Linked DNA regions of Parasegetibacter sp. NRK P23. The protein of the gene in region 2 interacts with the protein of the main gene of each other region in a pairwise test. Links are inferred from orthologs where the notes say so. Each region holds a gene or a part of one and is shown on either strand. Other genes may lie near its edges.

What was found.
Region 1: the proteins of mrdA (region 2) and M4J38_RS08870 interact in binary tests that used the Escherichia coli proteins (3 or more experiments, as listed by UniProt). The link is inferred for Parasegetibacter sp. NRK P23 from one-to-one orthologs.

The regions. Positions count from the first base shown.
Region 1 is NZ_JAMDLG010000001.1:2,175,055-2,182,496, forward strand. Bases 4,085-7,127 are described here. They hold M4J38_RS08870 (transglycosylase domain-containing protein), read left to right. Parts: upstream 4,085-4,415; coding sequence 4,416-6,839; downstream 6,840-7,127. Other genes in these bases: M4J38_RS08865 (tetratricopeptide repeat protein), read left to right, coding at 4,085-4,342; M4J38_RS08875 (hypothetical protein), read left to right, coding at 6,889-7,127. Outside these bases: M4J38_RS08850 (hypothetical protein), read right to left, coding at 1-231; M4J38_RS08855 (polymer-forming cytoskeletal protein), read right to left, coding at 298-738; M4J38_RS08860 (hypothetical protein), read right to left, coding at 769-1,164; more of M4J38_RS08865, read left to right, coding at 1,259-4,084; more of M4J38_RS08875, read left to right, coding at 7,128-7,442. UniProt on the Escherichia coli protein: Cell wall formation. Synthesis of cross-linked peptidoglycan from the lipid intermediates.
Region 2 is NZ_JAMDLG010000001.1:3,412,098-3,429,627, forward strand. The notes cover bases 6,004-8,949. They hold mrdA (penicillin-binding protein 2), read left to right. Parts: upstream 6,004-6,399; coding sequence 6,400-8,499; downstream 8,500-8,949. Other genes in these bases: M4J38_RS13805 (rod shape-determining protein MreD), read left to right, coding at 6,004-6,366; rodA (rod shape-determining protein RodA), read left to right, coding at 8,503-8,949. Outside these bases: M4J38_RS13780 (peptide MFS transporter), read right to left, coding at 1-793; M4J38_RS13785 (peptide MFS transporter), read right to left, coding at 814-2,361; purD (phosphoribosylamine--glycine ligase), read left to right, coding at 2,448-3,725; M4J38_RS13795 (rod shape-determining protein), read left to right, coding at 3,884-4,909; rod shape-determining protein MreC, read left to right, coding at 4,988-5,836; more of M4J38_RS13805, read left to right, coding at 5,833-6,003; more of rodA, read left to right, coding at 8,950-9,837; M4J38_RS13820 (MBL fold metallo-hydrolase), read left to right, coding at 10,120-10,863; M4J38_RS13825 (hypothetical protein), read right to left, coding at 10,875-11,177; M4J38_RS13830 (hypothetical protein), read right to left, coding at 11,156-11,329; M4J38_RS13835 (hypothetical protein), read right to left, coding at 11,464-11,868; M4J38_RS13840 (hypothetical protein), read right to left, coding at 11,914-12,489; M4J38_RS13845 (RNA polymerase sigma factor), read right to left, coding at 12,524-13,075; M4J38_RS13850 (transketolase family protein), read right to left, coding at 13,456-14,412; UDP-glucose 4-epimerase GalE, read right to left, coding at 14,449-15,504; glucose-1-phosphate thymidylyltransferase RfbA, read right to left, coding at 15,525-16,382; M4J38_RS13865 (inorganic phosphate transporter), read right to left, coding at 16,543-17,530. UniProt on the Escherichia coli protein: Catalyzes cross-linking of the peptidoglycan cell wall. Responsible for the determination of the rod shape of the cell. Is probably required for lateral peptidoglycan synthesis and maintenance of the correct diameter during lateral and centripetal growth.

The DNA.
Region 1 (7,442 bases), 1.2 Mb from region 2 along the record:
GCCATACACTGCGTTTACAAAGCCCATTGATGTTTTTTTATTGAGCGCCCGCACGTGCAGGGAATAGGTAAGTGTGGTAAGAAGAAAGATCAGGGTGTGGCCAATAATTAATACATCCCTGTCTGCTTCCCATTTGGCCAGCAACGCTTTTCCAAAAATCAGGAAGCCATTCAGCGCTGCGAAAACAACTACGATCGCTAAAAAGGATTTCCTTGCCACCTGTTTGTCCATATAAAAAATTTAGCCACGCGGGGTTTTACCGCGTGGCTGCAAAATTAGGGAAAAACAAAGAGGAACTTATCCCTGCCCTATGGCGAGGGCAGGTATCCTTTTGTCGTTTTTTTCTTTTGACTGGGCGGCGGCCATTGCGGGTGCAGGAACAATCATCTGGCATTGCCCGTTGAATTTGGCCTCGGGTTCCACCTGGAGCTGTTTCGCGCTGATGTTGCCGTCCACAACGGAGCCTCCACGAAGGTACAGCAGGTCGTTCACCCTTACGGAGCCGGAAACACGCCCCATAATATCAGCCTGGTCGCCTTCGATATCGCCTTCTACCAGCCCGTCCGGGCCGATTACGATCTTTGCTTTGCTGGAAATATTCCCTTTGATGGTACCGTCGATGCGCATATCGCCGGGGGCTACAACATTGCCCGTGAAAATGGTGCCTGCGCCAATAAGGCTGGTTCCGCCGTTGGTGGAAAGCGGCGTGGAATCGGATTTGGATTTTGAGTTGAACATGGTCCGGATTTTAGGATTATCAAAAATGGTTTATTCATTGGTCGTTTCCACGTGTGGTATGGCCAGCAATGTTGTGTCCAGTACCACATTTCCATCTCCAGTAAGTGCTTTTTTGATCCCTTCCAGGTAAACATCCTTGTACTTCATTTCCCTTTCCAGGGAATCTGTTCTTATTTTCAGGTTCATCAGGGCCTTTCTTTCATTCAAACTGCCATACCCCGGAATATAATACCTGAGGGGGGTAAAAACGATCAGCGCCACCGTGAGCCCCACCAGCACAACAAATATCGTGCTTAAAAATACATACACACTGAGCCTTGAAAGTTTGAAAGTGACCACCTCTTCATAGGTATCATCGTTCATCACCACCAGACGATAACGGTTTTGAAGGCGTTTGAGTGTGGAATTGGCATCAGATTTGGCCATAAAGAGAGGTTTGCGGATCGAAAGTAAACGATTTTTGCCAATCAAATTACAATAATATTATTGAATTTCAGTTATTAAGGTGTAGAATTGCTTCATGCGGGCGGTCATCAGAAATCTTATATTATTTTCCACTTTTTTTTCCCCGACAGTGCTTTGTTTCGGGCAGGAAGGTTATGAACTCAGGTTAGAGAAACCTAAAAAGTACGAGAACAGGGCGTTGGGTTATGAAAAAACCTACACGAAAAAGTTCACCGGCAGCCGGAGGTTCGTTCAAAACACCATCACCCATTACAATTATTTCTACAACGCAACCCTGAAGATTGATAATGTATTGAAGCAGGCGAAAACCATGCACGTGGATGATTTCACCAAACTGCTCCCCTTTTACAATTATTCTCTTACAAATACCGCAGCCAGCAAGGCTGAACTGGATTCCGTTATTTACAAGGCGACGGCGGGCATCGTGTTGCACGACCTCCGCAACGACTGGATCGACAACATGTACCTGCTGATCGGCAGGGCTTATTTCCTCCGCAACGACCTTGATTCCGCGGCATTGACTTTCCAGTTCCTGAATACGGCGTTCGCCCCGAGGGAAAAAGACGGCTACGCGAAAATAATCGCCAGCAATTCCAGTGAAGGTGGAAACGCGTTTCTGGTTTCCACCAAAGAAAACCGGAACCTCCCTAAAAAAATGTTCTCTGAAGCCCCCTCCAGGAACGAGGGCCTGATATGGATCATCCGCACCGCTATTGAACAGGGTAATATGGCAAAAGCTTCGGCCCTCATACAATCGCTCCGGCTCGACCCCCAGTTTCCTGAGCGGCTGAAACCCGAACTCGCGCAGATGCAGGCCTATTATTTCTACACCAATAATATATACGACAGCGCGGCTTTTTACCTGGAACAAGCACTGCCCTCCGCAGAAGGCACTACGGAAACCTCAAGATGGCAATTCCTGATCGCACAGCTCCACGAAAAAGCGGCCCACCGGAATGAGGCCATCGATTGGTACAATAAATCAATCAAAAGCACGCTCAACCCCATCCAGGATATTTACGCCCGCCTGAACGCCATCCGCCTGAACAAAGAAGGAGGAGATAATTATATCAATGAGAATATCCTGACGTTGTATAAAATGGCGCGCCGCGATAACTATACGACCTACCGCGACATCATATATTTTACCGCGGGCATTATGGACAAGGAACGGAACAACCATACGGGCATCATTCAATCCATGCAACGCAGCATCCGCTTCAACAGCGCGAATGTTTCTTTGCGCAACCAGGCTTGGGTGGAACTGGGCAACGCCTATTTTAATACGGGCGAATTCCTGCTGGCCAAAAACGCTTACGACAGCATCAACCTCGATGAACCCGCTATTGAATCTGCGGACCTTATCCTGGCGAGAAAATCGGCGCTGGGCACACTCGCCGCAAATGTTGCCGTGGTAAAAAGGCAGGATAGCCTGCAATACCTGGCCCGGCTTCCGGAAAATGAAAGGGACGATATCCTGAAAAAAATAGCCAAGGCTTCCGCTAAGGCCCAACGCGGCAAATATACCGGCTCCGCCGCACTGAATGAAGAAGCGCCCGCCGACCTGTTTGCCGGAACCGGTAAGGGAGAATGGTATTTCTACAATGCCGGGCTCCGCTCGAAAGGAAGAAGTGAATTCAATGTAAAATGGGGCGATCGCCCGGATGCCGACAACTGGAGAAGAATGTCGGCCATTGACCGCAATACACAAATCCAGGAGGTGACTGCATCCAATGAGCAGGTGCAGGACTCTACGGCAGAAATTACGTATGAATCACTCTTAGCCAAGGTGCCACTTACCGAGCAGCAAATGCAGGTATCCAACGATTCCATCCGCAACGCGCTCTACGAAATTGGTTTCGCCTACCAGGACAAACTCGAAGATTACGCCAAAGCGGCGGAACAATATGAAGCATTGCTCGCAAGGTTCCCCAATACGACCAACAAAGAAAATATATACTTCAACCTGTATTACTGCTATTGGAAACTGGGATTAAACGATAAAGCCGCCCGGTTTAAAACACAACTTCAAAAAGAGTTCCCCGGCAGCAATGCCGCGGTAAAAACCGTAGATCCCTCACAGGTAAAAAACAGTGCCGCGAACCATGAAAAAGCGGCCACCGCTACTTACGAAAAAATCTACAACAAATTCATTGAAGGCGCCTTCCAGGAAGCACTGGATATGAAACGCAGCGCCGATAGTATGTACGGGCAGGTGTACTGGACCCCGCAGCTGTTGTATATCGAAGCCGTTTACCATATTAAACAGCGCGATGATGCCAATGCGATCCAGCAGTTGAACCGCATCACTTCCTCGTTTACCACGTCTCCCCTTGCGCCGAAAGCCGAGCACCTTAAATCCATCCTGGCCAGGAGGAAAGAAATTGAAGATTACCTCACCAAACTGGAAGTAACCAGGGATGAAGATGAAACCGCGCCTGTTGACAGTTCTATTTTCGCGAAAAAGACAGTGCTGGAAGAAGAGATAAAAACCGTGCAATCGGCAGGTATAAACACCAGTATTCAACCAGGTATTAAAACGGATATCGCTCAAAAGAATATACTCAACAAAAATTCATCCCTCAAGGCACCCGTTACGCCCGATAGTATCATTCAAAAGTACAAGGATGTGGATGCCGCGAAGAATGTACGGGTGGATTCCGCGCAGCAACTGGTAAAAACACAACTGCCCGTAAAAAAAGACAGTATCTCCTCCAATCTTCCGGCCATAAAACCAGTGGCACTCTTCTCTAAGAACGGGTACATTTATAACCCGGCGCAGCCGCACTACGTAATGCTTGTGCTGGACAAAGTGGATCCCGTGTACATTTCCGAAGCCAGGAACGCCTTTATCCGTTACAACAGGGAATATTATGCCGGTCAACCCATTAACGCGGGAAACATCCAGTTGAATGATACCATCCGCCTGTTGAGTTTCTCCGGCTTCGCCGATGCCGCTTCCGCTATTCAGTACGCCAATGGGGCCCGTGCGAAAGCCGGTACGGAGATCGTGCCCTGGTTACCCGCGGCCAAATACAGCTTCCTCGTGATCAGCGAAGCGAACCTCCCCACCCTGCAGGAAAAACGTGAAACGGGCGGTTATCTTGAATTCTGGCAGGAGGCTGTTAAAATCAAGTGATTAAATATCGCTGTGCCCAACTATAGGTACATTTTTTGTTAGCTTTGGGCGGGATTAAATTGTAAATTACTGTATGAAAAAATCCGTTCGCATCCTCTGGAAGGTCTTCTTTGCAGGTCTGGGTGCTTTTATTCTCCTGATCATAGGCGCCAACTTCGGTTTGTTGGGTTCTATGCCCTCTATTTCGGAACTGGAAAACCCTTCGGCTTCCCTGGCCACGGAGATTTACGCTTCCGATGGTACCATGATGGGGAAATATTATCTACAAGACAGAACTTCCGTTAAATATAAAGACATCAGTCCTTTCGCCATCAACGCGCTCATCGCCACCGAAGATGAACGTTTCCACGAGCATTCCGGCATCGACGCCAAATCATTGGGAAGGGCCGTATTCGGGGTACTTACCTTCAACAGTAAAGGCGGTGCCAGTACCATCACACAACAACTGGCGCTGAACCTGTTTGGAGAATCAAGAGCGCGTAACCCACTCATGCGCGCCGTTCAGAAATTGAAAGAATGGATCATAGCCGTGAAGCTGGAAAGGAATTTTACCAAAGAAGAGATCATCACGCTTTACCTGAACACGGTGGCTTTCGGCGACAACGTGTATGGAATCAGAAACGCATCGAAAACTTTCTTTCAGAAGGAACCCGATCGTTTGCAACTCGAAGAAGCGGCTGTACTCATTGGTATGCTGAAAGGGAACACCATTTATAACCCGCGGAGGTATCCTAAAAATGCCATGGACCGCAGGAATACCGTGATTGACCAGATGGTGCGCAATAATGTGGTTCCTGAAGAAGAAGCGCAGAAGTACAAGCTGAAGCCGATTAAACTGAACTATAAGAAAATGGATGAAAACGCCGGCATAGCGCCTTATTTCAGGGATGTGCTGCGCGATGACCTGAAGAAATGGTGCAAAGAACACAAAAAAGAGAACGGTGAAGAATATAATATTTACCGCGATGGCTTAAAAGTGTACACCACCATCAACCCGCGGATGCAACTGGCGGCGGAAATGGCGGTGAACAAGCACATGTCCACCCTCCAGAAAGTACTCAACAGCCAGGCCAATATCAAGAACGGATCCATCTGGAAGGGGCGCGAGAACATTCTTGAAGCCGCGATGAAGAACAGCGACCGCTGGCGCTCCATGAAAGCGGAAGACATTTCAGAAGAAGATATCCGTAAAAGTTTTAAGGAAAAAGTACCCATGCGGGTATTCGCCTGGAACAGCAAGCGGTATACCGATACTGTAATGACACCGATCGACTCCATCAAATACCACAAGCAAATGCTGCAAACCGGCTTCATGGTGATGGACCCTATGACCGGCGAAGTGAAAGCCTGGGTGGGCGGCGTGGATTTTAAAACATTCAAGTACGACCACGTTAACATCAATACCAAAAGGCAGGTGGGTTCAACCATCAAACCCCTGCTCTACGTGCAGGCCATCAAGGAACTGGGCTTCACGCCTGAAACCGCTTGTGAGAACACCCCACAATGTTTTCCCGCCTACAACAACTGGTGCTCCAAAAACTCCAGCGGCAACAGCAGCGCTTCCACCAGTATGGCCACAGGTTTGGCATGGTCGCTCAATAATGTGACGGCATATCTTTTAAAACAGGTGGGCATCAAGCGGTTCGCGCAGTTTCTGAAGGAATGTAAAATTGAAAGTGAACTTCCTGAAGTACCCACGCTCTGCCTCGGTGTTCCCGATATCTCATTATATGAGATGATGCGCGCCTACACCATGTTCCCGAACAACGGATACAATACCAAACCGGTTTATATCAGCAGAATCGAAGACAAGAACGGTAACGTGCTGGAATCCTTCGTTACGGAACGCATCCAGATGATCACCGAAGGTGAAGCATATACCATCACCAATATGATGCGCGGTACCGTGGATTTCGGAACAGGTCGTGCGTTGCGTGGCGCATACGGCATTACCGGCGAGGCCGCGGGAAAAACAGGTACCACCAACGACAATACTGATGGGTGGTTCATGGGCTTTACCCCCCAACTGCTTGCGGGTGCATGGGTGGGTTGCGATGATCCGTTCATCAGGATATCCAGTAATTATTACGGACAGGGCGCATTGATGGGCCTTCCCATCTGGGCTTATTTCTTCAACGAAGTATACAAAGACAAAACTTTAGGCATAGATGCTTCCGCCAAGTTCGCTGTGCCTGAAAGCCTGCGCAACGAAGTGATGTACGATTACCTCCACGTAGCGCCGGAAGTACCGCCGGGAGCTGAAGGACAGGACCCCACTTACGATGCCAACGACTACATGTTCACGCCTACGCCTGGAAATAATATCCCGGTAGAATCGCAGCCGCTTTCAGATGATGAAAAAAAGGTGCTGGATGAGGCCCGGAAAGGAGAAAAAAAGGATACGCCCAAAACCCAGGATAAAAAAGAAGCGACCAAGCCCGACGAAAAAAAAAAGGGCGGGATATTGAAAAAGATATTCGGGAAAAAGGATAATTAGTGTGTAAAAAATGAATAGTGTGCATCTCTCGAACGAAAACAGTTATACCATGATCGCAGTACAACAGGAAAATAAAAGCAGGCAAAAAGCGCTGATCTACGCTATCGTAAGTTACGTCTTACTGGCGGTGATCCTTTTTTTGGTGCGCTGGAGTACCCCGGCACAGCCGCCTGTGTTAATAGAAGATGGAATTGAAGTGAACCTTGGCAACAGCGATGAAGGTCTTGGGGAAGAACCACCTTTAATTCCTGGTCCGCCATCGGCGTCCAACGAAACTTCTTATGATCCGCCCAAAACATCTTCTTCCACTACGGAACAGATGAAAGATGTGGATACCGATGAAAGTGACGAGGCTGCACCGGAAATTGCCAAACCTACCCGTGCTTCCACCTCAACGAAGATTACGGACAAACCGGTCAATAAAACGGTTAAAAAAGCTGAGACAGTTACGCCCCCCGCTCCCAAGCCTCAGCCTAAAGCGGTTTACAAAGGAGGAACAGCTTCCGGCCCGGGCGGCAACAATGCGGATACTTACAACAAATCCACCAACCAGGGCATCGCCGGAGGAAAAGGTGACCAGGGAAAGATCAATGGAAACCCGGA
Region 2 (17,530 bases):
CGGATATTTTCGACATCGGGTCGTTGATGATCCAGAGTAACCCGGTGATGGCCACTATTGCGATGAGGAACAGGTCCAATTTGGTAAAGGGATTCAGTTTATCTCCGTTCTCATCTACCGTTTTTTTCACAGCGGAAGTATCCGTGTTTTTCTCCGGTTTCAGACCAACGTTCCCGAAAATATTCTGGGAGAAATAAAACTGCAGCATGCCGAAGAACATGAAGATACCGGCGAGTCCGAAGCCCCAGCTCCAGGAAACCGTTTCCCCGATGTATCCGCAGAGCATGATGCCCAGGAAGGCTCCGGCGTTCACACCCATGTAGAATATAGTATAAGCACCATCTTTTTTATCCTGATGGTCCTTGTACATGTTGGAAACGATGGAGGTCATGTTGGGTTTGAAGAAGCCGTTCCCGATCACCAACAGGAAAAGTCCGAGGTACATGAAGAACTGCGTTTCGAAGGCCATGGAAGCATGTCCCAGTGTCATTAATGTGGCGCCCAATACTACCGCCCACCGGTAACCGATGATTTTGTCCGCCACATATCCGCCTAAAATGGTGGTGAGGTAAGCGAGGGAAGTGTAGGAACCGTAAAGTGCCAGGGCGTTCTCCCGCGGCCATCCCCAGCCGGGGTTATCGCCAATGATAGACGAGGTAAGGAACAATACAAGCAGGGCGCGCATGCCGTAGTAGGAGAACCTTTCCCACATTTCGGTGAAGAACAACACGAACAGTCCGGAAGGATGCCCTAATACTTTTGATTTGAAAAAATCATTGGTTTCAAAGTTCATAACTAATCAGATTGATGTTTTTATTTAACGCCGTGCATGTATTTCTTAAGGAAGGGAGAGAGCAGGAGCAGCAGTCCTCCGGAGATCAGGCCCACGATAAACAGGAACCAGAACAACTCGGAATAGGCGTTCAGCGAAGCTTTCACATCGGTTACCACGCCGCCCACGGTTTCCACGCTGGCGATATTGGCCAGCACCGCGGCGATGAATTCAGAACCGGCGGTAGCCAGGAACCAGGCGCCCATCATAAAGCCCACAATGCGGGGCACGGATAATTTGGTTACCGCTGAAAGTCCTACGGGTGAAAGCGATAATTCGCCCAGGGTATGGAACAGGTAGGTGAGCACGAGCCATACCAGCGGTACTTTACCCAGGCTATCCGCGTTTTTGATGCCCAATACCAGCACGCCGAAGCCGATGCCCGCGAAAAGCAGTCCCATAGCGAATTTCACCGGTGTATTGGGTTCCATCTTTTTCTTCGCCAGTTTGATCCACAGCCAGGCCAGTACCGGGGCGAGCAATATAATAAAGAGTGAATTGAGGGATAAGATCTGACTGGCTTTCACTTCTCCGCCTAAAACGTTGCGGTCCACCACCCGGTCGGCGAACAGGTTCATGGAAGTATAGGCCTGTTCGAAGAGCGCCCAGAATACCACGGTAAATATGATCAGGATCAGGAGCACCAGCATCTGTCCTTTTTCCTGGGGCGTACATTTCCGCAGGATGAACCAGAGCAGGAAGGCCACCACCGCGATGGATACGGCCGACAGAATGGTGCCCACCACATGGTGGTACTGCACCAGTTGCCAGCACACGAAAACGCCTGCGAGGGAAAGAATATAGATCAGCCATTCCCGGCTGATGCCAACAGGTGTTTTTTGTTGGAGCAGCGCCGGGTCCTTGGGTTCGGCCTTGCCCATCAGAAATTTCTGTCCCCAGATGAATACGATCAGTCCAAGCAGCATCCCGATGCCCGCCGCGCCAAAGCCGTAGCGCCAGCCATAGGTTTCCCCCAGCCATCCGCACAACAGCGTCGCGATGAATGAACCGGTGTTGATGCCCATATAAAATATAGTGAACCCGGAATCCCTGCGGGGATCGTCTTTTTCATACAAAGCGCCCACGATGGTGGAGATATTGGGTTTCAGGAATCCCACGCCCATGATGATCAGCCCCATGGAAAGGTAGAATACCTGTATGGCCGATTCATCCCGCACCACATTGCCCGCAGCGTCGTAATAGGCCTGGAAGCCTTCCACGGCCATGCCGAGGTGACCAAGTACCAACAGGATGGCGCCGAAGATCACGGCTTTCCGGAAACCGAGGTATTTATCGGCCAGCAGTCCGCCCAGGATGGGCAACGCATAAACGAGCGCCGCGTAGTTGCCCACGATTTCGTTGCCTGCTTTGTCGGTAAAAAAATGGTATTTGGTGAGGTAGAAGATCAGGAGGGCTTTCATGCCGTAGAAAGAGAACCTTTCCCACATTTCGGTAAAAAAGAGCACAAAGAGACCGGGTGGGTGCCCGGCAATAGTCCGCTGCCCCAATGCAGGGTTAGGTGAATTCATACGCAGGTTGCAAAAATGTTGACAATAAAATAACGGGGCGTAAAATACTGATTAATTTGACGAATTTCGTGGCTCATTTACGGTTTATGAATATTTTACTGATAGGATCAGGCGGGCGTGAACACGCACTGGCCTGGAAATTAACACAAAGCAAGGATTGTGATCAACTCTTTATAGCCCCCGGAAATGCGGGTACTTCGGGCTGCGGTACCAACCTGAACATCGGGGTCTCCGATTTCGAAGGACTGAAAGCCGCCTGCCTGGAACACCAGGTCGGTTTGGTAGTGGTGGGGCCGGAAGAACCACTGGTGAAAGGAATTGTAGACTTTTTTAAAGCCGATGGTGCACTGGCACATATCCCCGTAATCGGTCCTGCGGCCTACGGCGCGCAACTGGAAGGCAGCAAGGCTTTCGCAAAAGCATTCATGCAGCGGCACAACATTCCCACGGCAGCCTATGCTGAATTTACAGCGGATAATTATGCGGAAGGAGTGGCTTATTTAGAACAACACGACCTGCCCATCGTATTAAAAGCCGATGGACTTGCCGCCGGCAAAGGCGTACTGATCTGCCAGAGCAGAGAAGAAGCCATTGCGGAATTCGAGCAGATGATTCAACATGCGAAATTCGGTTCCGCGAGCGCGAAAGTGGTGGTGGAAGCTTTTTTAGATGGGATCGAACTGAGTGTTTTCGCCCTTACTGATGGTAAGAACTACGTGCTGTTGCCCGAAGCGAAAGATTACAAACGCATCGGCGAAGGCGATTCCGGGTTAAATACCGGGGGCATGGGCGCGGTATCTCCCGTACCATTCGCGGATGCCGCATTTATGAAGATGGTGGAAGAACGTATCGTGAAACCCACTATCGACGGGTTCTACAAAGAGAATATCGACTATACCGGGTTCGTATTCTTCGGGCTGATTAAAGTGAAGGGCGAGCCTTTCGTGATCGAATACAACTGCCGGATGGGCGATCCCGAAACAGAAGTGGTGATGCCCAGGCTGAAAACCGATCTCGTTACCTTGCTGGTATCAGCCGCTAAAAAAGAACTGGACCAGGTAAAAGTGGAAGCCGATGCACGCTTTGCCGTTACGACCATGGCCGTGAGCGGAGGTTATCCCGGGGATTATGGCAAGGGTTTTGTTATATCGGGGCACGATGCAAACCTTCCCGAAGAAGCAGTGCTTTTCCATGCAGGCACTACGGAAAAAAACGGATCCGTGGTTACGGCTGGCGGAAGGGTACTCGCACTTACGGCTTACGGCAACACCGTAAAAGAAGCGGCTGAACTTTCAAGATCGTTCCTCGGCAAAGTAGTGTTCGAAGGAATGTATTTCAGAAAAGACATCGGTTACGAATTCTAAACAATTAGGTGAATGGTTTCATTGGGCTGAAACCCTTGTAAACACACGGGTTTCACAATACTTGTATAAAACCTGGAAACAACAACCTGTAAAATTGTATATTCGAATAATTTGCATCAATTTTGCAACATCCTTTCTAACCATCAGATTCCGAAAAAATGGGATTATTTAACTTCCTGACACAGGAAATTGCCATGGATCTGGGTACCGCGAATACCCTCATCATACATAACGACGAGATTGTAGTGAACGAACCTTCGATTGTAGCGCTCGACCGCAACAATCCGAAGTCGGTGCTGGCTGTGGGTAAACGCGCATTGATGATGCACGAAAAAACGCACGAGAGCATCCGCACCGTGCGCCCGTTGAAAGACGGGGTGATCGCCGATTTTAACGCCGCTGAACTCATGATACGGGAAATGATCAAAATGATCTATCCCAAAAAACCGCTCTTCCCCCCAAGCTGGCGGATGATGATCTGCATCCCCTCCAGCATTACGGAAGTAGAAAAAAGGGCCGTGCGCGACAGTGCCGAACAGGCTGGCGCCAAAGAAGTTTACCTGATCCACGAACCCATGGCCGCCGCACTGGGTATCGGGATTGACGTGGAAGAACCCGTGGGCAACATGATCATCGACATTGGTGGCGGTACCACCGGTATTACCGTGATTGCCCTGGCCGGTATCGTTTGCGACCAGAGTATACGCATCGCCGGTGATGAATTCACCGCCGATATCATGGAAGCGCTTCGCCGCTACCATAGCCTGCTCATCGGGGAAAGAACCGCTGAGCAGATCAAGATACAGATCGGCGCTGCCATGAAGGACCTCGATAACCCACCCGATGACCTTCCCGTAAACGGACGCGACCTGGTGACCGGCATTCCGAAACAAATCATGGTCTCTTTCCAGGAAATCGCCGAGGCCCTCGACAAAAGCATCTTCAAAATAGAAGAAGCCATCCTGAAAGCGCTGGAAACCACTCCGCCCGAACTCGCGGCGGATATCTATAGAAGAGGTTTGTACCTCACAGGTGGCGGTGCCCTGCTCCGTGGCCTCGACAAGCGCCTCAGCCAAAAAATCAAACTGCCCGTTCACGTAGCCGACGATCCGCTGAAAAGCGTGGTGCGCGGTACCGGACTGGCCCTCAAACACTACGATAAGTACCCATTTGTTATGCGATAATTTTGAACGTTGAATGCCGGATGTTGAACTGAACTTCATCCCAAATTCAAAATTCAGAATTCAAAATATAAAGAAACCGTGCGCAACATTTTCCTCTTCATCAGAAGATATGCCATCTTCCTCTTCTTCCTGGTGTTGCAGGTTGTGTCGCTTTCTTTACTTTTCTCCTACAATAAGTTTCACCAGGCCACTTTCATGGGGATATCCAATGAAGTGAGCGGGAAACTCAATTCCGAGTACAACGATGTGGAGTTGTATTTCAAACTCAAGCAAAAGAACAAGGAACTGCTGGAAGAGAACAACCGGCTCCGCAATCAGTTGTCCGTGAACTACGGGAAAAGAGATACTTCCGTCCAGGTGATCAGTGATACCGTCCGGATCGATAGTACCGGGTTCTACCGGAAATTCCTTTCGCTGCCCGCTCAGGTAATCGACAATTCCACCTCGCGCCAGAGCAATTACCTGATGATAGACCGTGGGGCCAACCAGGGCATCAAAAAAGACATGGGCATCGTTTCCGCGTCGGGTGTAGTAGGGAAGGTGGTAGATGTGAGTGGCAATTACGCCGTTGTGATGAGCTTGTTGCACCGCCAGAACCGGATCAGCGCCAGCGTAAAGAAAACAGGAGAAACCGGTTCTGTAGAGTGGGATGGTAAAAACCCGCTGTTTATTACCATGAAAGAAATTCCCAAAAGCGTGCAATTAAAGAAAGGAGATAGTGTGGTTACCAGCCGTTATTCCGATCATTTCCCCCCCGACATACTGGTAGGTACGGTGGAAGAAATCACTTCCGAACCGGCCAGCAACTTCCATACTGTTAAATTGAGAACAGCCAATAATTTTTTCAACGTTCAATACGTCTATGCGATAGAGAACCTTGAAAAAGGCGAACTGCAACAATTAAAGCAGGCAACCAGGAACCAATGAGTGAACTTCTGAAAAATATCATCCGTTACGTGGTGTTCCTGTTGGTGCAGGTATTCGTGCTGAACAATATTCCACCGCTGCACCAGTTTGTGGTCCCTTATCTTTATTTTCTTTTCATATTATGGTTGCCCTTCCATATCAACCGTTTCGCGTTGTTGCTGATCGGTTTCCTGTTTGGACTGAGCATGGACGCGTTCACCAAAACGCCTGGTCTGCATGCCGCGGCCTGCATACTCATCGCTTATGTCAGGCCCTTCATCATTAACCTGCTTACCTCCCGTGATACCGCTGAATTCAATTATGTGTCTCCTTCCGCTAAAAGTATGGGTTGGGCGCCTTATGCCACCTACGCCCTCGTGCTTACGCTGATGCACCATACCTGGATGGTATTGCTGGAATGGATGCAGTTCGGAACTTTTCTGTATTTTATTGGAAAAGTAGCGGCCACCACCGGCATCAGTTTCCTGATGATCATGCTGGTGGAAATGCTGTTTCCAAGAAAACAAAGGTTCCGTACCAATACCGCATAACTTACTTCGCACTGAAATAAACCTGTTCGCAGCATGTCTGTATTCAATCAATCTAGGAGTAATGTGGTCCGGGTGATCTTCCTGGCCATGTTCCTCATCATCGTGGTACGGCTCTTCACCCTCCAGGTGCTTACGAGTAAGTACCAGAAGCTGGCGGAAGACAATGCGCTGCTGATTAAGACTGTTTACCCCGACCGCGGTATCATATACGACCGCAACGGGAAAGCCATTCTCAACAATTCACGGGCCTATGACCTGATGATTACCCCGGCGCAACTGAAGAACCCTGATACCCTTACGCTTTGCCGGTTACTCGGCATAGATACGGCGGAATTCAAACAAAGGGTGATCACGGCGGTGCTGAAGAACGGCAGGTACCGCCCATCGGTGTTCCAGGGGCTGCTTTCCCCGGAACAATACGCAGGTATCAACGAGAACATCTGGAAGTTCACGGGGTTCGACCTGCTGCAACGTCCCATCCGGCAGTACCCGTACAATGTGGGCGCGCATATTTTCGGTTACGTGGGTGAAGTGGATTCCGCGGCCATCAGGCGTTCCAACTATTTCTACCGCATGGGTGATTATATCGGGAAATCCGGACTGGAAAACACCTACGAATCTGTATTAATGGGCCAGCGTGGGGTGGAAGTGCTCATCAAAGACAACAGGAACAGGATACAGGGATCATACGAGAACAAACGCTATGATACCCAAGCGGTGGCAGGAAGAAACCTCCGCACCTACCTTGACGTTGACCTCCAGGTGATGGCGGAAAAAATGATCGCCAACAAAGTTGGAGCCGTAGTGGCCATTGAACCGAAAACCGGTGGTATCCTCGCCATGGCCTCCGGCCCCACATTCGATCCCAACATGCTTACGGGCAGCGATGGTAAGAAGAACCTCAACAGGATGTTGCTGGACGTGGCCGCGCCACTGATGAACCGGGGAATCAAAGGGCAATATCCTCCGGGATCTACATTTAAGCCGCTCCAGGCATTAGTGGCATTGGATGAAGGCATCATCACCCCGGCCTTCGGCTACCCATGTTCAGGAAGATATTATGCCTGCGGACATGGCAAACCCGCCTGTACCCACAGCAATGCCGGGCACGCCGCCAACCTGCGACTCGCCATCGCCAACTCTTGTAACTCTTATTTCTCGCATATCTACAGGATGAGTGTTGATAATCCGGCGCTCGGAGGTGTGAAGAACGGCTACCACAAATGGGCCGAATACATGGACCACATGGGCCTTGGACATACCCTGGGCGTGGACCTGCCCAGTGAAGACAAAGGCAATATACCAGATACCGCCAAGTACAACGCTACTTACCGCGGTGCCTGGAACTCCTGCACCAACCTCACATTGGGCATCGGCCAGGATATGATGACGGCAACGCCGTTGCAACTCGCCAACGCGATGTGCATCATCGCAAACAAAGGATATTATTACATCCCGCATATTGTTGAAAAAATTGAAGGGGAAACCGAGGCCGATACATTGCTGAATAAATACAGGGTAAAACAAACGCCCCTCGTAAACCTTTCCAACGATACATATGAAGCGGTAATGGATGGTATGCAGGACGTGGTAATCAGCGGTACAGCTATTTCTGCCGCAATCCCAGGCATCAATATCTGCGCGAAAACAGGTACGGCACAGAACAGAAGGTACATCGACGGAAAAGTAGTAGAACTGAAAGACAACGCGGTGTTCGTTTGCTTTGCGCCCCGCGAGGATCCGAAAATCGCCATTGCCGTAGTCGTGGAGAATGCCGGTTATGGCGGAACCTGGGGTGGCCCCATCGCCTCCATTATGATGGAGAAATACCTGAACGATACCCTTCGTCCGGAGCGGATCAAAAAAATGGAAGAAGTGGCCAGCGCCAACCTGATGCCCTGGTACCTGAAAAGACTTCAGTTCAAGGCTGACTCTGTTCGTGCATACAAGTGGCTCGAAGCGTACAAAGACAGTTCCATGCTGAAAAGGTTCTTCGAGAACAACCGGGTGAAAACCGATTCCACCAAAAAGCCTGAAACCCCGAAGAAAGAAGGTGGCCAAACGTTTACCAACAGGATCGTTTTCCTGAAGCCTGATGAAAAATACTATTCTTCCAAAACCCTATCCGCATAAATTATGAAGAACCCCGGTATATCAAAAGGAGTTGATTGGGTGGTGATCTGGATATACGTGTTCCTGGTGGTGATCGGGATCATGAGCATCTTCGCGAACGAATACCGTGATGGCGAAGACTGGGTGCAAGGGCTGCTGTCGTTTAAAACGGATTACAGCAAACAGTTCTTTTACTTCGGTGTATCGCTGGTGCTGGCCACCTTCATACTGGTAACAGACAGCAAATTCTTTACGGCTACCGCGAACATATTTTATGCCTTCGGGATATTCCTGATGTTGCTGGTATTCCCCTTCCATACGGAAGTAAAAGGAACGGAATCGATCATTCGTTTCGGAGGAGGCTTTCAGTTGCAGCCCGCGGAACTGTGTAAAGTGTTCGCGAACCTGGCCCTGGCCAAATACCTTTCCCGGGTGGAAACGGATTTCACGAAAACAAAGTCGCAACTGATTGCGGCCGCTATTGCCCTGGTGCCCGCCATCCTCAGTATCGCGCAAAAAGAAACGGGTCTGGCCCTGGTCTATTTTTCATTCTTTCTCGTGATGTACCGGGAAGGCCTACCTATCACCGTATTGCTCATTGGCTCTTCCCTGGGCATCCTTGTGGTGGCTACCCTGTTGCTGGACCCCAATACCCTCGCCATCGCATTAACCATACTGGCTGTTCTGGCGGCCTATCTTATGCGCCGACAGATCAGGCGGCGGAAGTCGTTGCTGGTCTCCATTGCCCTGATATGGCTGGTGGCCGTAGGCATACAGCGTTTCGGTGTGCCCTTCCTGTTCACCAAAGTATTCGCCAAACACCAGGTGGAACGCATTTTCGACCTCGTGGGCCGGGAGAACCCTTATGCCGCCAATACGCCGGAAGAGATCGCGGCCAGCCTGAATAAAAAGAAGCCGGAAGAGAACTACAATGTTCGTCAATCCAAAATCGCCATCGGCTCCGGCGGATGGATCGGGAAAGGCTACCTGAAAGGCACACAGACCCGCTACGATTTTGTGCCCGAACAACGAACGGATTTTATTTTTTGTACGATAGGTGAAGGATTCGGCTTCGTGGGCAGTGTGCTGTTCCTCGGCATCTACACCTTCCTGTTGCTCCGCATCGTGATGATCGCGGAACGCCAACGCAGTACTTTCTCACGCGTATACGCTTATGGTGTGGCCAGCATCTTTTTCGCCCATATCGCCATTAACATCTGTATGACCATCGGGCTTGCTCCGGTAATCGGTATCCCATTGCCTTTCGTGAGCTACGGCGGTACTTCGCTGCTGAGTTTCTCGGTGCTGCTGTTCATCATGATCCGGCTTGATGCGGACAGGCAGATGGTGTTGCGGTAGGTTTTTTTCACGCAACTGCTTTACTGCTTCGTTTCTCGCAGTGCGCAGCGCAAAGGAGCAAGGACGCAAAGCCTTGTTTGTTTGCAGCGGGTTGATATTTCAAGCACTTATTTGTTCACTGAAGACATAAGTGTTGAATATTGGCGCCAATTGCCTGATAAAAGGCTAAAAAGCCTTAACCGCTCCTTGCGTCCTTGCACCCTTGCGTTGCGAAGTGCGCAGCACAAAGCAATTGCGTGAACTACACTAAACGCTATCTTCGCACCGAACAAACATGCTCCCATGAAAATCATCCCGCTTTCGGAAGGCTCTTTCTCCATCGATCAAACCAAGCAATTCGTTCCTTTCAACAAAGAAAACGATGATATCCAGCAGCGGCCCACCGGCAGCTTACTGGTAGAGGTACAGCCGTTCGTGGTGATCACTTCCGAAGACATCCTCCTGCTGGATGCGGGATTGGGCTTCGCAACTGAAAACGGCGTATTACAACTCCATAAAAACCTGATGGACAACGGCATCAACCCATCGGAAATCACGAAAGTGCTGATGAGCCACCTGCACAAAGACCATGCGGGTGGTGTTTCACAAAAGAATGAAACCACCGGCGAAAGAACATTATCCTTTCCCAACGCCACTTATTATGTGCAACGTGCTGAAATGGATTTCGCCTTCTCCAAAGGGTTGCCCTCATTCATCCCCGAAGAACTTGCGCCACTTCAACAGGCACCAAACGTTCAGATACTGGAGGGCGATGGCGTTTTAAACGGATACATCAAATACGAAATAACGGGGGGACATTCTCCCTACCACCAAGTGTTCACGATTGTAGATGGCGGCGAAACAGTATTCTTTGGTGGAGACGAAGCGCCGCAACTGGGGCAGATGAAAAAGAAGTATATCGCTAAATACGATTATGACGGTAAAAAAGCGATGGAATTACGGCAGGAATGGTGGGAAAAAGGCCAGGAAGCAGGATGGCATTTCCTGTTTTACCATGATGTGAAAACACCGGTTTGGGGTGGGTGAAAGCGCTTTATTTACCAGCAAATACGTTTAGTGGATATGAATTCACATACAATCAACTCTTCCTCTGTTTCTATGAATACGACAGTATATTTTCTTTTATAGGAGATGCACTTAAATCCCAGCAGTGCTCTTTCCGGTTCCCGGCATAAAGCATAGGATTTTCTTGAATCGGAAAGTTTTAAGAAAAAATCATATGCATCATCAACAAATTTTTCCGCGGTAGCCACCAGACCTTTTGATTCCGTGAACCAGGCAATTTCGGCGAGGCTATCTGCAACGGATTGTTTGATGATTACTTTTCTGCCGCCGCCCATTTGTGAATCAACTTTTTACTATGTAATCGCGCTTGCTCAATCGTAAGTGTTTTCTCTGGCTTTATTTTAAGCGCTGCTTTTTTTTGTAAAGCCGTATAGTTCTTGATGGGAACAAATACATACTTCTTATTGTCAATAATCACTTCATTCATGGTATTCGAATTGTAGCTGTAAATTACAATAATCTTTGTACCGGACGCATTACAAAAAAAGAGGCCTGCCCTGAAAAGAGCCGGCCGTTGCTAACCTATGAAAAACACCTAGTTTAAATAAGGTGAAAATAGCTTTACCTGAGGTTATTCTTTCTGTTGTTCTGCCGTTCCAACCTGCGTTCCTGGATCTCTTTCTGCACGTAACGGTTGAATTCTTTTTCTTCCGTGAAAACCTTATTGGCTTTTTCTTTGCCCAATACCTTTGAAAACTCCTCCCTGTACTTCTTCCTAACGCCAACCACTTTTTCTTCAAAGGCGATTTCATCGTCCTGGTTCTTCATTTCCTGCCTTGTTTTCCGGATTTCCGCTTCGTAATTGTTGTATACCGGCCAGAACTTTTGCGCTTCTTCGGGAGAGAGGTCCAGTTTTCTGGTGAGAAAAGCAATCTTCAGGGCTTGCACCCTTCCAGCCGGATTTTGCGCCAACGATACAGTCGTGAAACCAAGGAAAACCAATGCAAGTAATAATATTTTTTTCATCTGATTGTATTTTTTTTAAGACTCTGCCGAAAATTTAGAAGATATCTAATGAAGGCTTCCTTCCTTTAGATATTGTTCCTTCACATACTTTTCAAGTTCTTCGGTGGAATAGTCTGTAAGCATCGCCTGAATGTCCTGGTCAGAAATTCCTGTTGGTTCAGCCTCTTTGGTTGTCGGGTCCGTGGGGGTGAGCGCTTCGGCGTATTTGGAAAGCTCTTCATCTGAAACCTGGCTGAAAGCTACTGCCGGAGCGGCCCCGGTAATTTCCTCGTTACCGATGAACCGCCATACGGCGATGCCCATTACAGCTACGATGCACGCGGCCGCGAGCCAGCGCAAACGCTTCGGAAACAATTGCACCACTTTTCCCGGTTGCTGCTCCTCCTGTTTCACCCTGGCCAGGAGGGTTTGCGGAAGTTCCTCAAAATACCCTACGGGTACCTGCTGTGGCATCGAAGGGCTTTTTTCCCATAACGGCGCTTCCTCCAGCCCAACGATGGCGGCCATCGTTGTGGGGAGTTCATCGAAATATCCTTCGGGCACACGGTAGGTGGGTACCCGTGGGATATCGGCCACCAACTGGCTGATGCTCAATAATTCATTGTGTATTTGCTCGTTCATCTCATTCATTAAGACCCTTGTATCAAAGAAAAGTTTAATGATTCTTTATGAAATCCTCTATTTTTTTGACCGCGTGGTGGTACGATGCTTTCAGTGCGCCTTCGGAAGTTTCCAGTACACGGCTCATTTCTTCGTAAGGCATTTCATCATAATAGCGCAGCGAAAATACGATCCGTTGTTTTTCAGGCAGTTGCTGGATGGCCAATTGCAGTTTCCATTCCAGTTGTTTCGGATCGAAAAATGGGTCGGCCTTCACCTTATTGCTCATCGTTTCCACCTGCTCATCAAGGGATGCCGTGCTTTTTTTCTTTTGTTGTTCGAGAAAGCTAAGGCATTCGTTTGTGGCCACGCGGTACAACCAGGTGTACAGTTGCGCATCTTCCCTGAAATTCGCCAGGCCGTTCCAAACCCGGATAAATGTATTCTGCAATACATCATTCGCGTCTTCATGTTCTACAACCATCCTCCGGATATGCCAATACAGCTTCTGTTGGTACTTCCGGATAATGGCCGTGTAAGCGCCTTCCTTTGTGGCGGGTTCCCGGAATTGGATGAGTAAAAGCCTGTCGTCGTCGTTCAACGCCATTCGGTGCGATTTGCGGGGAAGATAGGGATTTTGAGGAATTTCTGGCGGTGTTTTACATGTCCTGATTTGGGTGGTTGCATCGACTTCGGTGCAGTGTTTTTCTTTTCAGGGGAATTTGTGGCGTTAAAAATGCGGCAAAGCCTTGCCTGGCGAGGGGTTGGGGGAGAAGCGGGTCTCCGGAGCCGGTTTGGAACCGGTGCCACCGACGTTGTTTTCCGGCGGCTTCCACGGTGTAACAGGGTTACTTGCGTTGGTGTTTACACCGTAACGTTTGCGTATGAAGGTTGAAAAAAAAGAGGTGCCGCATTTACTGCAACACCTCTTTAAATATTAATCTTATGGCTATGCCCTCTTTTTTAAAGAAGGCCATCCGCCATAAACTATCCTTTTCTTTTGATCGCTTTCTCCGCCGCTTCCACGATGAAAGGCGTATCCAGACCGTACTTCTTCAGGAGTTCAGTAGGTGTACCGCTTTCCCCGAAGGTATCGTTGGTACCGATGTATTCGATGGGGATGGGGAGGTTTTTCGCAGCTACCTGTGCGATGCTGTCGCCCAGACCACCAATAATATTGTGCTCTTCCACGGTTACCGCGCATTTGGTTTTGCTGATGGATTTCAGCACGGCTTCCGTATCCAGCGGTTTGATGGTGTGGATGTTGATCACTTCCACGCTATAGCCTTTTTCTTCGAGTTGCAGGCCGGCTTCAATGGCTTTCCATACCATGTGGCCGCAGGCGAAGATGGAAACGTCGGTTCCTTCTGAAAGCACCTGTGCTTTACCGATTTCGAATGGCATATCAGTAGTGAAGATGGGCCAGGAGGGGCGACCGAAACGCAGGTAAACGGGGCCTTCGTAATCCGCTACGGCGATGGTGGCCGCTTTGGTTTGCGCATAATCACAGGGAACGATCACGGTCATACCGGGAAGCATCTTCATCATGCCGATGTCTTCCAGGATCTGGTGGGTAGCGCCGTCTTCGCCGAGGGTAAGTCCGGCGTGGGAAGCGCATATTTTCACGTTCTTACCGGAATAGGCCACGGATTGACGGATCTGGTCATACACGCGTCCGGTAGAGAAGTTGGCGAAAGTAGTGGTGAAGGGAATTTTTCCGCCGATGGTAAGTCCTGCGGCGATACCGATCATGTTGGCTTCGGCGATACCTACCTGGATAAAACGGTCGGGATTTTCCTTGATGAATTGCTGGAGTTTCATGGAACCCGCGAGATCGGCGGTGAGCGCCACCACGTTGGGGTTGGTGCGTCCCAACTCGGCGATACCGTCTCCGAAACCACTGCGGGTATCCTTGTTACCAATTGATTTGATTGATTGTAGCATGATGTTTTGTTTTGAAAAACTATAAAAATAGCAAACTTAGTTCAACCCTGCGTGCTGGTTGGAATAGAAACTTTCGTCGGCTTTCAGCTTCTGTTCCCATTTCCAGGCGGTGGACATCATATCATCGATATTGTATTTGATGTCCCAGCCCAGGGTCTTAACGGCGTATTCGTTGTTGGCGTAAATGGCCATCACATCACCGGGACGACGGGGTCCCACCATATAGTTCAGTTTTTCACCCGATACTTTTTCAAAAGCCTTGATGGCTTCGAGCACGGTTACGCCTACGCCTGTGCCGAGGTTGAATACTTCACATCTTTTATCAGATTTGCCGGCGATCAGGAAGTCTACCGCGAGGGTATGGGCGCGGGAAATGTCGCAAACATGGATGTAATCGCGGAGGCAGGAGCCGTCGCGGGTGTCGTAATCGCCGCCGAATACCTGTACCTGCGGCAGTTTACCGATGGCGGTCTGGGTAATCACGGGCACCAGGTTGCTGGGTTTACCCAGCGGAAGTTCTCCGATCAGCGCGGAAGGGTGTGCGCCTACCGGGTTGAAGTAACGGAGCAACACACATTGCGTATTCACCGCTTTAGAGAATTCGTTGATGATCTGCTCACCCATTTGTTTGGTATAACCGTAAGGCGATTCCGCCGGTTTAGGTGGTGTTGCTTCGGTAACCGGAATCTTATCAGGACTTCCATACACGGTGCAGGAAGAAGAGAATACGAAATAAGGCACATTGAATTCCTGCACGCATTTCAGCAGGTTGATCAGCGAAGTGAGGTTGTTCTCGAAATACATCAGCGGTTGCTCCACCGATTCGCCCACGGCTTTGTAGGCGGCGAAGTGGATGATTCCCGCAATGTCTTCATTCTCCTGGAAAATAGCCCTGGTGTCATCGAAATTGCAAAGGTCCACTTTGTAATTCTTGATGCCCCTGCCCACGATTTTTTCAGCGCCCTCAAGGATGCGCATGGTGGAACGGGAGTTGTTGTCTACGGAGATAACGTCGTAACCATGTTCAATCAGGTCTACTATAGTGTGGGCTCCTATATAACCGCAGCCCCCGGTAACTAAAATCTTAGGCATATATATTATGTTGGTAATTTTTATATCAGCTCCATCAAATATTTTCCATAACCGCTTTTCATCAGTGGTTTAGCGATCTCTTCCAGTTTCTCTTTCCCGATAAATCCTTTGCGGTAGGCGATCTCTTCAATGCAGGCGATCTTGATGCCCTGGCGTTGCTCGATCACCTGCACGAATTGTGAGGCCTGCATTAGCGAATCGAAAGTGCCGGTATCCAGCCAGGCGGTACCACGGTCCATTACGGAAACGCGGAGCTTGCCTCTTTTCAGGTATTCTTTGTTCACGTCGGTGATTTCATATTCCCCGCGCGGTGAGGGCTGAAGGTTTTTGGCGATCTCAATTACATCATTGTCGTAGAAATAAAGTCCGGGAACGGCGTAATTGCTTTTGGGCTGAAGGGGCTTTTCTTCAATGGACACCACTTTATTGTCCGCGTCAAATTCCACCACACCATACCTTTCGGGGTCGCTCACGTGGTAGGCGTATACGATACCGCCATCCGGGGTGGTATTCTTTTCCAGTTGCTGGCCCAGGCCCACACCGTGGAAGATGTTATCGCCGAGTACCAGCGCCACATTGTCTTTCCCGATAAAGGATTCGCCGATCACGAAAGCCTGTGCCAGTCCGTTGGGAACGGCCTGTTCGGCATAAGACAAGGAAAGTCCGATCTGTTCCCCTGTGCCCAGCAGTTTTTTAAACAGTGGAAGATCCTGTGGCGTGGATATAATCAGAATTTCGCGGATACCTGCCATCATCAGGGTGGAAAGCGGGTAATAGATCATGGGTTTATCGTACACCGGCATGATCTGCTTGCTGATGGCATAGGTGATGGGGTGCAAACGGGTTCCGGATCCTCCGGCGAGAATAATTCCCTTCATGAATGATTTTTTATGATCGCAACCGGCTCAACGGGTTTTTTCAGGCAAGCCGTGGTTGCGGGGTTGTTGGATAAGTTTCCAAAATAACAACATAATTCACTAAAAAAAGAACCCGCAACGGGATTCATTGCGGGTTTTTATCATACAAACGGTTGTCCGTTTATTTAAAGAGTGTTACAATGTAATATACCAGGGCCGCCAGCAGGGCACTTACCGGTATCGTGAGTATCCAGGCCCAGAGCAGGTTGATGGTGACCCCCCAGCGCACGGCCGATACCCTTTTGGTAAGTCCGACCCCGATGATGGAACCGGTAATGGTATGTGTGGTACTTACCGGGATACCCAGTTTTTCGGTGATGAACAGCGTGAAGGCTCCCGCGGTTTCGGCGCTTACGCCTTCCAGTGGTGTTACTTTGGTGATGCGGGTTCCCATGGTTTTAACGATCTTCCAGCCGCCCATCATGGTACCCAGGCCGATGGCTGTGTAACATACAATGGGTACCCAGGTGGGAATATGGGCGATTTTGGCTTTCCCCGTAGCGGCATCCACTGTTTGCTCCACAAGCGCCCAGTGTGGAATTTCACCGCCTGCCGCTGTTACCTGTGTGGCATACACCAGGAGCGCAGCGGAAATAATGCCCATTACCTTTTGGGAGTCGTTACCGCCGTGACCAATACTGAACAACGCCGAAGAAACAAGTTGTAATCGCTTGAACCATTTATCGGCCCGATAGGGATTTGATTTCCGGCAGATGTTCACGATAATGATGGTAATAATATAGGCCATGATCATCCCTACAAAAGGCGCGATGAAGATGAAGGCGAAAATCTGCAATATTTTATCCTGGGCCACCACGGTAAAGCTGCCGGCGTGCGCGATGGCGGCGCCCGCGAATCCACCGATAAGCGTATGCGAGGAACTGGAGGGAATGCCGAACCACCAGGTAAGCAGGTTCCAGCTGATGGCGGCAATGAGCCCGGCGAAAATCACTTCCAGGTTGATGCTGCTGTTCTTCACGGTTTTCGCCACGGTATCGGCCACGTTCAGGTCGAAGATAAAGTAGGCCACTACGTTGAAGAAAGCGGCCCAAACCACCGCCTGGAAAGGTGTGAGTACTTTGGTGGAAACGATGGTGGCTATGGAGTTG